One region of the [Clostridium] hylemonae DSM 15053 genome, then DNA from elsewhere that is predicted to be linked to it. Evidence: a T-box and tRNA genes for the amino acid it is inferred to sense, from the RefSeq annotation. Region 1 holds a T-box; the other holds one or more tRNA genes.
The links. A T-box is a leader RNA that pairs with one kind of tRNA and senses whether it is charged. The one in region 1 lies ahead of LAJLEIBI_RS19545 (valine--tRNA ligase), so its partner is inferred to be a tRNA-Val.
Positions count from the first base shown of each region.

Region 2: it has a tRNA-Val gene. The T-box ahead of LAJLEIBI_RS19545 (valine--tRNA ligase) is inferred to sense a tRNA for this amino acid. The anticodon was not compared.

Region 1 covers NZ_CP036524.1:3,072,591-3,079,075, reverse strand. The annotation lists gene LAJLEIBI_RS19825 (hypothetical protein) at 414-770, shown strand; gene LAJLEIBI_RS19820 (peptidoglycan-binding domain-containing protein) at 1,332-1,418, shown strand; tRNA gene LAJLEIBI_RS14350 (tRNA-Ala) at 1,503-1,575, opposite strand; T-box leader at 1,707-1,936, shown strand; partial or broken gene LAJLEIBI_RS19545 (valine--tRNA ligase) at 2,055-4,662, shown strand; gene LAJLEIBI_RS14340 (hypothetical protein) at 4,671-5,552, shown strand; gene LAJLEIBI_RS14335 (sulfatase-like hydrolase/transferase) at 5,582-6,256, shown strand; gene LAJLEIBI_RS14330 (hypothetical protein) at 6,247-6,485, shown strand, end outside.
Region 2 covers NZ_CP036524.1:2,170,464-2,176,948, reverse strand. The annotation lists gene LAJLEIBI_RS10130 (ICP22 family protein) at 1-549, shown strand, start outside; gene gdhA (NADP-specific glutamate dehydrogenase) at 822-2,156, shown strand; tRNA gene LAJLEIBI_RS10120 (tRNA-Met) at 2,299-2,372, opposite strand; tRNA gene LAJLEIBI_RS10115 (tRNA-Val) at 2,417-2,489, opposite strand; gene LAJLEIBI_RS10110 (hypothetical protein) at 2,700-3,035, shown strand; gene ispF (2-C-methyl-D-erythritol 2,4-cyclodiphosphate synthase) at 3,040-3,588, shown strand; gene LAJLEIBI_RS10100 (GNAT family N-acetyltransferase) at 3,691-4,704, shown strand; gene aroD (type I 3-dehydroquinate dehydratase) at 4,720-5,475, shown strand; gene LAJLEIBI_RS10090 (response regulator transcription factor) at 5,618-6,325, shown strand; gene LAJLEIBI_RS10085 (sensor histidine kinase) at 6,339-6,485, shown strand, end outside.

The DNA of each region.
Region 1 (6,485 bases):
TTCTTCCGGTCTTGTGTCCGTGATGAACGAACTGAAAAACTATCGGCATGTCCCTATTTGTCCCACAAGATATTGATAAGATACAGTTATCAAATCAAAGGGAGGAACAAAAGAATGGAAGAAAACACAAGCTTTATACCGGAAATTTATATTGGTGAAAATGGCAACTGGTTTATTAACAATTATGATACAGGGGTCAAAGCAAGAGGTGACGACGGTATCACACCGCATATCGGTGCCAGCGGCAATTGGTACATTGGTGACACCGACTCAGGTGTATCGGCAACGGGTCCGAAAGGCGATAAGGGTGACAGAGGAGAGGCTGGTCCGATGGGCCCTCAGGGCGCGACCGGCCACAGGTCCTCAGGGACTGACCGGCCCACAGGGACTGACAGGGCCTCAAGGGCCGACAGGTGCGACAGGTCCGCAGGGGCAACTGGACCAAAGGTGATACCGGTGCTGCCGGACCGCAGGGACCAACCGGCGCGACAGGACCAAAAGGCGACCCGGGAGCATCCGGCGTACAAGGACCAAAAGGTGACAAGGGAGATACCGGCGCAGCTGGCCCACAGGGTCCGCAGGGAATCCAGGGACCAAAGGGAGATAAAGGAGATCAGGGACCGTCCGGTCCGGTAAATATCGCGAACAACCTTGAGACGACGGAAGAGGGCTATGCGCTGGATGCGCGGCAGGGAAAGATTTTAAAAGATAAATTAGATTTTGAAGTGGGGACATGGACACCTATAAGTAAACTGCATAACTTGGGGTGACGGAGGTTACATCATCGCACTATATAAAGGTGGGCAGATTAGTGTATGTATATTGCACTTGTAAGTTGCTGCACAGTTCACAATCAAGTAGTATTATGTCCTTGCAAGGCCTCCCTATGAAAGCCAAAATACAGCAGTGCTTGGACTTGGAGTATCTACTCTAACAAATATAAAACAGAGACCATATATCCCCTACATCGAAAATAGTTCAATAAAGTTTGCGGATACTTTTGGTGGAAGAACTTGGGCCAATATGGCATCTCAAGATTTTGTGACAGGGTCGGGTTTGACGCTATCTTTTCAGGATGTTATCTGGCAAAATTCTAAAAAATGTGGAGGGCTTGGAAACAGACTCACTGTGGCGTATTTGCGACTTCACGTTCGGGCATCAGTTATCAGATTGGAGATGGAATCGCCGGCAAGAACTCGCTGGTCGGACGCCCGCAGCCTGGTCAGATGAGCAGGGACAATATAACAGTATTTGTACAAGAGCTGCTTAATTCCCATAGGTAATATTATGGAGCTGTTGACGGGATTAGCGGACCAAAGATATAGGCGGCAATCAGAGCATTCCAGAAAGCGCACGGACTCGCGGCAGATGGTAGTGTCGGAGAGAAGACATGGAGCAGACTGTTCAGATTATCGTAAGAATATATGCAACGAAGCCTGGAGCGTAAATCCGCAATCCCTTGATATTAAAGGGATTGCGGATTTTAACTATCTTTCGCGACATGGAGTATACGGGACTTGAACCCGTGGCCTCCACACTGCCAGTGTGGCGCGCTCCCAACTGCGCTAATACCCCATGGCAAGATTATAACACAAGATCAGAGCGATGAAAACCATTAATTTTAACTCCTTAAGATATTCTGAAAATTCCTTAAACACCTTGACAAACCGGGCCCGGATGGCTATGATATTCATTAGTTTATGAAGATAAAGGCGTTGAAGAAGAAGAGTACGGCACTGCCCTTGCAAGAGAGAACCATTCACAGGCTGGAAGGTGGTTTCAAGAAGGAGTGGCGGAAGGTAGCTTTGGAGCCGGATGGCTGAAAGATGAGTAGGCCACCCCGGAGTCGTTCCCGTTAAAGAATATGATGAGATATATGGAAGTTGTTTCTTCTATATAATGAAGGTGGTACCGCGGATTTTATTTCGCCCTTTACATGCTGGTAAGGGGTGATTTTTATACCCCGATTTGTGAAATAAGTGTGAAATATTTACGAAGGAGTATGAGGAGGAAACTATGAGTCAGAATCTGAAACAACTTACAATCCGAAAGAGATTGAGCCGAAATTATATGAAAATGGTGTGAGAGCAAGTATTTTCATGCTGAAGTAGACAGAAGCAGAAAGCCGTTTACGACCGTGATGCCGCCGCCGAATATCACAGGCAGGCTTCATATGGGACATGCACTTGATAATACACTGCAGGATATATTGATCCGGTATAAGAGGATGCAGGGATACAATGCACTGTGGATCCCCGGACAGACCATGCGGCCATTTCGACGGAAGTTAAAGTTACAAACCAGCTGAAAGAAGAAGGGATAGATAAAAAGAACTTGGACGCGAAAAGTTCCTGGAGAGAACATGGCAGTGGAAAGAAGAATATGCGGGGACAATAGAAGGACAGCTTAAGAAGCTTGGCGTGTCATGCGACTGGGACAGAGAACGGTTTACAATGGATGACGGCTGCCCGAGGCGGTAGAAGAAGTGTTCATCAAGCTGTATGAGGAAGGATATATTTACAAAGGTTCCAGAATCATCAACTGGTGTCCGGTCTGCAAGACGTCTCTTTCGGATGCGGAGGTTGAACATGAGGAACAGGACGGTTCCTTCTGGCATTGAAGTATCCGATCGTGGGAACAGAGGACTTTCTTGAGATAGCGACTACCCGGCCGGAGACGATGCTCGGCGATACTGCGATCGCGGTACATCCGGACGACGAGCGGTACAAAGACATTGTAGGGAAGACGGCGCTTCTTCCGCTTGTGAACAGAGAGATACCGATCGTCGCCGACTATTATGTGGACAAAGAATTTGGTACCGGCGCTCTGAAGATCACGCCGGCTCACGACCCGAATGACTTTGAGGTCGGAAAGCCACGATCTGCCGGAGATCAATGTGATGAATGACGACGCGACCATCAATGAAAATGGCGGAGCATATGCGGGTCTGGAGCGGTATGAGGCGAGAAAGCGCATCGTCAGAGATCTTGAAGAGCAGGGGTATCTGGTGAAGGTCGTTCCTCACTCACATAATGTAGGAACACATGACCGGTGCCATACAACAGTGGAGCCGCTCATCAAGCAGCAGTGGTTCGTTAAGATGGAAGAGCTTGCGAAGCCGGCCATAGAAGCGGTAAAGACAGGTGAATTGAAGTTCGTGCCGGAGCGTTTTGACAAAATATATCTGCACTGGCTGGAAAACATACGAGACTGGTGTATTTCCCGTCAGATTTGGTGGGGACACAGGATTCCTGCTTATTACTGTGATGAATGCGGCGAATTTGTAGTGGCCAGACAGATGCCGGAGACATGCCCGCACTGCGGATGCACACATTTTACACAGGATGAAGATACGCTTGATACATGGTTCAGCTCTGCGCTGTGGCCGTTTTCTACACTCGGCTGGCCAAAGCAGAATGAAGATCTGGATTACTTCTATCCTACCGATGTGCTCGTCACAGGATATGATATTATCTTCTTCTGGGTGATACGTATGGTATTTTCCGGATACGCGCATACCGGAAAATCACCGTTCCACACTGTATTTATCCACGGTCTCGTGAGAGATTCTCTCGGACGTAAGATGAGTAAATCACTTGGAAATGGCATTGACCCGCTGGAGATCATTGAACAGTATGGAGCGGACGCTCTGCGTATGACGCTTGTGACCGGGAACGCGCCGGGCAATGATATGCGTTTTATAACGAGAGAGTGGAAGCAAGCCGTAATTTTGCAAACAAGGTATGGAACGCGTCCCGCTTTATTTTGATGAATATTGAAGGGAAAGAGATAACAGAGCCTGAGGCGTCTGAACTTCTGCCAGGCGACAGATGGATCTTATCCAAATGTAACCGTCTGATCCGTGAAATGACGGAAAATATGGATAAATTTGAACTCGGTATTGCGCTTCAGAAGGTATATGATTTCATCTGGGATGAATTCTGCGACTGGTATATTGAGATCGCGAAGCAGAGAATCTACCGCGCAGAGGAAGAGCCGGAATCAGCCAATGCTGCGCTGTGGGTATTGAAAACGGTGCTGAAAGACGCGCTTAAGCTTCTTCATCCGTTTATGCCTTTCGTATCAGAAGAGATCTATGGCAAGCTTGTGCCGGAGGAAGAGTCACTTATGATGTCTGCATGGCCGAAGTACCGGGAGGACAGGAACTATCCGGAGGCAGAGGATGTAGCAGAACATCTGAAAGCGGTCATTTCCGGCGTGCGGAACATCCGTGCGGAGATGAATGTGCCTGCGGCAAGGAAAACAAAGATCTACGTTGTGAGCGAGGATGAGAAGCTGTGCCACGGCCTTGACATGCTCAAGGATTCTATTATAAGAATGTCCTGCGCAAGCGACTTTATCATTCAGCATAACAAAGACGGTATCGCGGAAGACGCAGTCTCTGTCGTAGTGCCGGACGCGACCGCCTATGTGCCGCTCAGCGAGCTGGTAGATTTTGAACAGGAAATAGAGCGTCTTACAAAGGAAGAGGCACGTCTTACGAAAGAAATTGCGCGTGCCACAGGAATGCTGAATAATGAGAAGTTTATGAGCAAGGCCGGAGGCAAAGGTTCAGGAGGAAAAGACAAACTTGTAAAATATCAGCAGATGCTGGAACAGGTAAAAGAAAGACTGGAAGGGCTTAAGTCCAGACAGTCATAAGGGATATTATGAAGATTCAGATTAAGAGACCTGACATTAAAGGTACATTTCATAAATTAAAAAATATGAACAAGGAAGATGTGAAGGCATACTGGAAGGCGAGAAAGGAACGGCGCGCCATGATCATAGAACAGCGGCGCAACAGTGCTTTTGCGAGGAAGATGAAGCCGGTGTATAAGTTTATGAACCGGTTTTCTCTCCTGTTCCACGCGCTTCTTGCCTGTGTGCTCAACATTGTGATCGAGGCCATATCAAGGCATTCGCTGTTTGAAGCATTGGATTATATGACAGGCACGCCGATGGTATTTTTGTACAATGCATTTATGATATTCATTACATTTTCCATTGTATATCTGTTCAGGAGAAGAGTATTTGTCAGGATCTTGATCAGCGTATTCTGGCTGATCCTCGGTGTAGCGAACGGATATATGCTGCTCAAGAGAGTCACGCCGTTCAACGCGCAGGATTTGAAGGTGGCAAAGGACGGTCTGAGTCTTATCAACAATTACTTTAACGGATTTGAACTTATTGTTCTTGCCATCGGTATCGTGTCGGTCGTCATATGGGTCGTGTCCATGTGGAAGCGCGGCGGGCAGTTTGAAGGAAAGGTACACCATGTGTGGGCATTGCTCGGTATAATTGTATGCTTCGCGGCATATGGGCTCTTTTCCAATCTTGCGGTAGAGAAAAGAGTCGTGTCCACCTACTTTGGAAATATAGCGTTTGCATACGAAGATTACGGCCTTCCATACTGCTTTATGGCCAGCGTGTTCAATACAGGCATCACGGAACCTAATGACTATAATAAGAAAACAATAGAGAAAATCAGCAACAACGGCGAGATCACGAAAATGAGACCGGGCGTTCCGAGGATGAACTTCCGAACATAATTTTTATCCAGCTGGAATCTTATTTTGATGTGGCGGAGGCAGAATTTTTCACCACTTCCGAGGATGCCAGTCCAAACCTTCATGAGATGTATAAGAAATATTCATCCGGTTACTTCAAGGTACCTTCCGTTGGTGCCGGAACTGCAAACACAGAGTTTGAAGTGCTGACAGGTATGAATCTCAGGTATTTTGGGCCGGGAGAGTATCCGTACAAGACCGTGCTGAAGAACCAGACAGCTGAGAGCCGCCACAGCTCTGGCCGCCCTCGGTTATGGGGCGCATGCCCTGCACAACAACGGGGAAATTTCTACAGCCGGGCAAATGTATTTAACAACATTGGATTTGACAGCTTTACGAGTAAGGAATTCATGAATATACTCCAGACAACAGAGAATGGCTGGGCAAAGGATGATATCCTCATCCAGCATATTATCGACGCCATGAATACGACGGAGCAGAGGGATTTTGTATTTGGTGTCAGCGTGCAGGGACACGGGGATTATCCGGAGGAGCAGATCATAGAAAACCCGAAGATTAAAGTGGAGGGCATTGAGGACGAGGGCCTGAAGAATAAATGGGAATACTATGTGAACCAGGTCTATGAGATGGACAAATTTGCCGGCGACCTTGTGAAAACGCTTGAGGAAAGAGGAGAGCCGACGGTAGTTGTATTTACGGCGACCACCTGCCGACTATGGGGCTGAAAGCCGAGGATCTGAAAAGCCGGTATCTGTACAATACGAACTATGTGATCTGGGACAATATCGGACTTCAGAAAGAAGACCGCAACATACCGTCCTATCAGATCATGGCGGATGTATTTGACCGTCTTGATATCCATTCCGGTACGGTGTTCAACTATCACCAGGAACGGAGAAAGACAAAGAACTACCTGTCTGACCTGGAACTTCTGCAGTATGATATCCTGTATGG
Region 2 (6,485 bases), 900 kb from region 1:
ATAAAGAACGGTGCGGAGACGAAGATCGCCGAGCCCGGCGTGCCGATGCGCATCGTGATCGGTGTGCCGGAGGCATACAGGGCGGATGCAAAACGGCGGACATTCTCCGTCGTGCGCGTTCACGGATCCGCCGCCGGAGCGCTGACTGCGGATGTGCTTCAGGACCTGGATACAGAGGCAGATACCGTGACGATAGAGACAGACCGGTTTTCTGTATACACACTTATATATGAAGATGTGCAGCCAGGAACAGGCGGAGATATCAATGGCGGCAGCGGCCTGCCGGGCGGCGTTGACCCGGAAGAGCCGGGAGGAAGTCCGGCGCTGCGTCCCGGAACGAACGGTGGCGGGGCAGGCGCGGACGGTGCGTACGGCGCGTCTGGACATGGCAGTCCGGCTGAGACAGATCGGGCGGGAAGTCTGGCGACAGGAGATGAGTCTCCGGCGGCAGTCTATATACTGGCAGCAGTCTGTGCCCTTGCTGTGATAACGGCTGTCGCCGGGAAAAAGCTGCGAAGCCGGGGAAATGAGAAAGAAAAAGGGGAGTGATTTGAAGAAAATATTTTAGAAACATGCAATTTGAGATGCGAAAACCATGAATACTGCATAAAAAACAATATGTTTGCAAGAATGAAATGGAAAAGTTGCAAAAAAGTGGAAAAAACCAAAAAAAATTCTTGTCATTTCCATCGGAATACTTTAAGATGGTAAATGGACAGAGAGGTCAGGAGGAATAGCCGAGTCGGTCTATTCCTCTTTTGCTATAACAGAAAACACGATCTGCCCGCCTGAATGAATATGAAAACCAAGGAGGAGTTAATATGTCTTACGTTGATGAAGTGCTGGAGAAAGTAGTTGCCAAGAACCCGGCGGAACCGGAGTTCCACCAGGCTGTAAAGGAAGTGCTCGAATCGCTCAGAGTAGTGGTGGAAGCAAATGAGGAAAAGTACAGAAGAGACGCGCTGCTTGAGCGGCTTGTTGAACCGGAGCGCCAGTTTAAGTTCCGTGTGCCGTGGGTGGACGACAAAGGCCAGGTGCAGGTGAACACCGGATACCGCGTGCAGTTCAACAGTGCGATCGGACCTTACAAGGGAGGACTTCGGCTTCATCCGTCTGTAAATCTCGGAATCATCAAATTTCTCGGGTTTGAACAGATATTCAAGAATTCGCTGACAGGTCTGCCGATCGGCGGAGGAAAGGGCGGTTCTGATTTCGACCCGAAGGGGAAATCAGACAGAGAGGTCATGGCATTCTGCCAGAGCTTTATGACAGAGTTGTGTAAATATATCGGCGCGGATACGGATGTTCCGGCCGGAGACATAGGAACAGGAGCCAGAGAGATCGGTTATATGTTCGGACAGTACAAGAGGATCCGCGGCGTATATGAAGGCGTACTTACAGGGAAGGGGCTGAGCTACGGCGGTTCCCTCGCAAGGACAGAAGCGACAGGATATGGCCTGTTATACCTCACGAAAGAAATGCTGAAGATCAACGGGCATGACATCGCAGGCAAAACGATCGCTGTATCCGGTTCCGGAAATGTGGCGATCTACGCGACCCAGAAGGCACAGCAGCTAGGCGCAAAAGTCGTGACAGTCAGCGATTCCAACGGATGGGTATATGACCCGGACGGCATCGATGTGTCCGCGCTCAAAGAGATCAAGGAAGTGAACCGTGCAAGACTGACGGAATATAAGAACTACCGTCCAAACTCCGAGTATCATGAAGGACGCGGCGTGTGGTCCGTAAAGGCTGACATCGCACTGCCGTGCGCGACACAGAACGAACTTCTCATCGAAGACGCGAAACAGCTCACAGAAAACGGATGTATCGCAGTTGCGGAAGGAGCCAACATGCCGACGACGCTGGAGGCGACGGAATACCTTCAGAGCCACGGCGTGCTGTTTGCGCCCGGCAAAGCTGCCAATGCCGGCGGAGTTGCCACATCTGCCCTCGAGATGTCCCAGAACAGCGAGCGCTTAAGCTGGTCCTTTGATGAGGTAGATTCAAAGCTGCAGGGAATCATGATAAATATCTGCCACAATATGGCCGACGCCGCAAAACGCTACGATGCTGAAGGCAATTACGTAGTAGGCGCCAACATCGCAGGTTTTGAAAAAGTAGTAGAAGCAATGACGGCCCAGGGAATCGTATAGAAAAAAGTTCTCTGACAGAACATAGATCCGCGCAAAGGGGTCAGGCCCCTATGGAGTTATATTCCATAGGGGCCTGACCCCATCGTCGATCCTTTTGAATTTCCAAACAAAAAAACTCATCACAGCAGATGAGTCTTTAAAGTAGCGGGAACTGGATTTGAACCAGCGACACTACGGGTATGAACCGTATGCTCTAGCCAACTGAGCTATCCCGCCAGATATCAAATTGACACAAAAAAAGATAAATCTTTTTTTGTAAATGGGACCAATAGGGCTCGAACCTATGACCCTCTGCTTGTAAGGCAGATGCTCTCCCAGCTGAGCTATGATCCCATTTTTTGAGGTTGTTCTCTCGCAACCCGCTTTGCTATTATACTATTGAAATCGGGAAAATGTCAACACTTTTTTTGAGGAAATTTGTAATTTTTTTCCGATGCGCTTTTTCTGCCGTTATTGCATTCGATTATAGTTTATGATATAGTTTTTTTAATCGGTTTAAGAGAGACGAAATGTACAGAAAACAGGAGGCAGAAGATAAAAATTATGACAAAAGGACGTTTTGTATTCCGGCTTATCACAGGAGGATATCTCGCGTATCTTGGAATCGGACTCATCAAGGATGCCCTGACGGAGATGCCGAAGAACTATACGTGGTACACGCTGGCGGGGGCTGCATTTGCGGTGATAGGTATTGGCTGGCTTCTGACGGGAGTGAGGACCTATCTGAAAGAAGGGCCGCAGGAGCCGGTGGATGACGATGTGATAGAAGAGGCGCAGGAGGAGACGGCGTCGGAGGAAATTGAAGAAAACACGGCAGAAGTGGTAGAAACTCCGGAAGATGGCAACAATATAGAAGAGACTGACGAAGAGAAGGAGTAATAATATGCGGGTAGGAATGGGCTATGATGTTCATAAGCTTGTGGAAGGAAGAGAGCTGATCGTCGGTGGAGTGAAGATCCCTCATGAGAAAGGTCTGCTCGGACATTCTGACGCGGACGTGCTCCTCCATGCCATCATGGACGCGCTGCTTGGAGCAGCTGCGCTTGGAGATATCGGAAGGCATTTCCCGGATACGGACCCGGAATATGAAGGGGCATCCAGCATGAAGCTTCTGGAACGTGTCGGCGGGCTGGTCGAGGAAGAGCTTTATGTCATCGGCAACATCGACGCGACGATAATCGCGCAGCGGCCGAAGATGGCGCCCCATATAGAAAAGATGCGGGAAAATGTCGCAGCCGCGCTGCATCTGGACGTAAGCCAGGTGAATATAAAGGCGACCACGGAAGAAGGGCTTGGATTTACCGGGGCCGGAGAAGGAATATCGGCACAGGCCGTTGCAGGCATCGAGACGATCGCGAATGCAAGCTACGCGGTAGGCCCGGCGGAAGGCGGGTGCGGCGGATGTTCCGGCTGTCCGCGCAGCAGAATGTAAGGAGTTGACAGAGATAGATTGCGCAGTGCGCAGTCTATTTTTATAACATAGACATATTCCTTATATTGAACGAGACAGTTAGCCTTAAAAAGGAGTAAATAGATGAAGATCAGAAAACTATCCAGGGAAGAACACGTTTTGACAAGGCCGCTCTATGAAGAAGTGTTTCCAGATGACAGCGGCAGCTTTGTAGATTATTATTACACAGAGAAGATAAAAGACAACAAGATATATGTGATAGAAGAAGACGGGGACATCCAGGCGATGCTGCACCTCAATCCTTATGAGATGAGTGTAAACGGCAGGAGGCAGACGGCGCATTATATTGTGGCGGTGGCCACGAGGGCGGCTTACCGCAGGCGGGGCTATATGGGGCTGCTTCTGAACAGCGCGCTCAAGGCAATGTATGAGGCAGGCGAGACGTTCACCTTTCTGATGCCGGCGGCGGAGGCGATCTATCTGCCCTATGATTTCCGCACGGTGTATGAGCAGAAGAGAAGCTTCTGTGCGTGTGCAGACGGGCAGCGCCCGGATGAAGCATGTGCGGATACGGACATCCGCGAACTCTCATATGGAGAATGCCAGGAGCTCGCAGAGGCTGCAAACCGGTATCTGGAGAGCCGTTACGATGTCTTTGCCGTCCGAAGCGCCGCCTATTATGAGCGGCTTAAAAAGGAGTACGGTGCAGACGGCGGGAAGCTTATGCTGTACCGGCGGGACGGAGTGATCACGGACTGCCGCCCGTATGTTCCGGAAGTAGAGACAGGCAGGCCGCTGATCATGGTGCGCCCCGTCGACGCGCGCCGGCTGCTCATGAGCCTGAGCCTCAGAAGCCTGACTGCAGTATGCTTCTGCATCACAGACCCTGTCATAGAGGACAACTGCCGCTGCGTCGTTCTCACAGGGACGGAGCATTCCGGTGTCATGCTGATGGAGGGGAAGGAAGAGAACAGCGAAGGTACGATTCCCATATCCGTTCTCGGTGAACTTATATTCGGCGCATGCACGGCAGAGGATGCATGCAGGAGAGAAGGGGCGCACATGTCGGAACGCATGAAAGAGGAACTGAACAAAGTCATACCACTGTCAGAAATATATATCAACGAAGTTGTGTAAAGGAAGGAGAACTGTATGGATCCAGTGACCGTAAGAAATATAAAAATAGGAGAAGGACGCCCCAAGATCTGCGTCCCGATCGTGGAGACAGGAAAAGAGGAGATCGCTGCACAGGCCAGAGCTCTGGCTGATCTTCCGCTGGATATGGCGGAGTGGAGGGCAGACTGGTACACAGACGCAAAAGACTGCGGCAAGGCAGTGGAGACCGCCGCACAGCTCAGGGAAGCGCTCGGAGATATTCCCCTTCTCTTTACCTTCCGGACAGCGAAGGAGGGCGGCGCTGCACGGATAAGCGAAGCAGAATATGTACAGCTCAATACGGCGGTGGCCCGGTCCGGATATGCGGATCTCATTGACGTGGAAGTATGTTCCTTTGCCGGACAGGCACGCAGTATCATCAGAGAAGTACAGAGCGCAGGAGTCAAGGCGGTGGCATCCAGCCATGACTTTGATAAGACGCCGCCGAAGGAAGAACTGCTCGGCAGACTGCATTATATGAAGGAGCTCGGAGCGGATATATGGAAGATCGCCGTCATGCCGAACTGCGGCCGCGATGTGCTCACGCTCCTTGACGCCACACTCACGGTGAGGGAAGAGCCGGACAGCCGCCCGGTGATCACAATGTCCATGGGAAGCATGGGCACGGTAAGCCGACTGGCGGGAGAAGTCTTCGGTTCTTCGGTCACATTTGCGGCGGCAGGCAAAGCGTCTGCGCCGGGGCAGGTAAATGTCGACCGGATGGTACAATTTCTGGAAACCCTGCATGTTTAGAAAATCTTTAGTTTTTTATCAGGCCTCCCTTTAGAATCCGATAGTAAGGTAATACTACAAGGTGCAAAAGGGAGGTGTTATTTATTAATTCCGGATGTGGCCTGAGGCCATACAGAACATATGAGATGAGGAGCGGACGACGATGGAAATGAATCATGTATTGATAGTGGAAGATGACAAAGAGATCAGAGAAGGTGTTGAGATATATCTGAAGAGCCAGGGATACGAGGTATACCAGGCAGCGGACGGCAGAGAAGGGCTGGAAGTGATTGAGAGAGAAGACATACATCTGGCGATAGTGGATGTGATGATGCCAAGGATGGACGGCATCACCATGGTGGTCAGACTGAGAGAGAAGCATGACTTTCCGGTTATCATGCTGTCGGCTAAATCAGAAGAAGTGGATAAGATCATGGGACTTAATATCGGAGCAGATGATTACGTCACGAAGCCGTTTACGCCGATGGAACTGCTGGCGCGGGTGAATTCCCAGCTGAGAAGATACCGTAAATTTGCTGAGAAGCTGAATGAAAAAGAAGCCTCTGCCAATGTCCATGTCATCGGCGGACTGGAGATCAATGAAGACACGGTGGAGGCTGCAGTGGACGGAGAACCGGTGAAACTGACGCCGATAGAGTACAAGATACTGCTTCTGCTCATGAAGAGTCCGGGCAGAGTATTCTCGGCGGAGGAGATATATGAGCGGGTGTGGAATGAACGGGCCATAACGACAGATACGATCATGGTACACATCCGAAATATCCGTGAGAAGATAGAGATCAATCCAAAAGAACCAAAATATTTGAAGGTGGTGTGGGGCGTTGGATACAAAATTGAAAAACAGGCATAAACTTGCCGTCGGTATGATCGTAATAATGATACTGTTGTCCGCATGTATTATGATAGGCCAGTACGACCAGTCATACAGAGACAGCCGCAGGACAGAAGAGAAGGTAAAGGAAGGCTACCTCCATTCTGAGGAGTTTCTTGATTTATTTCTGAAAAGCAAC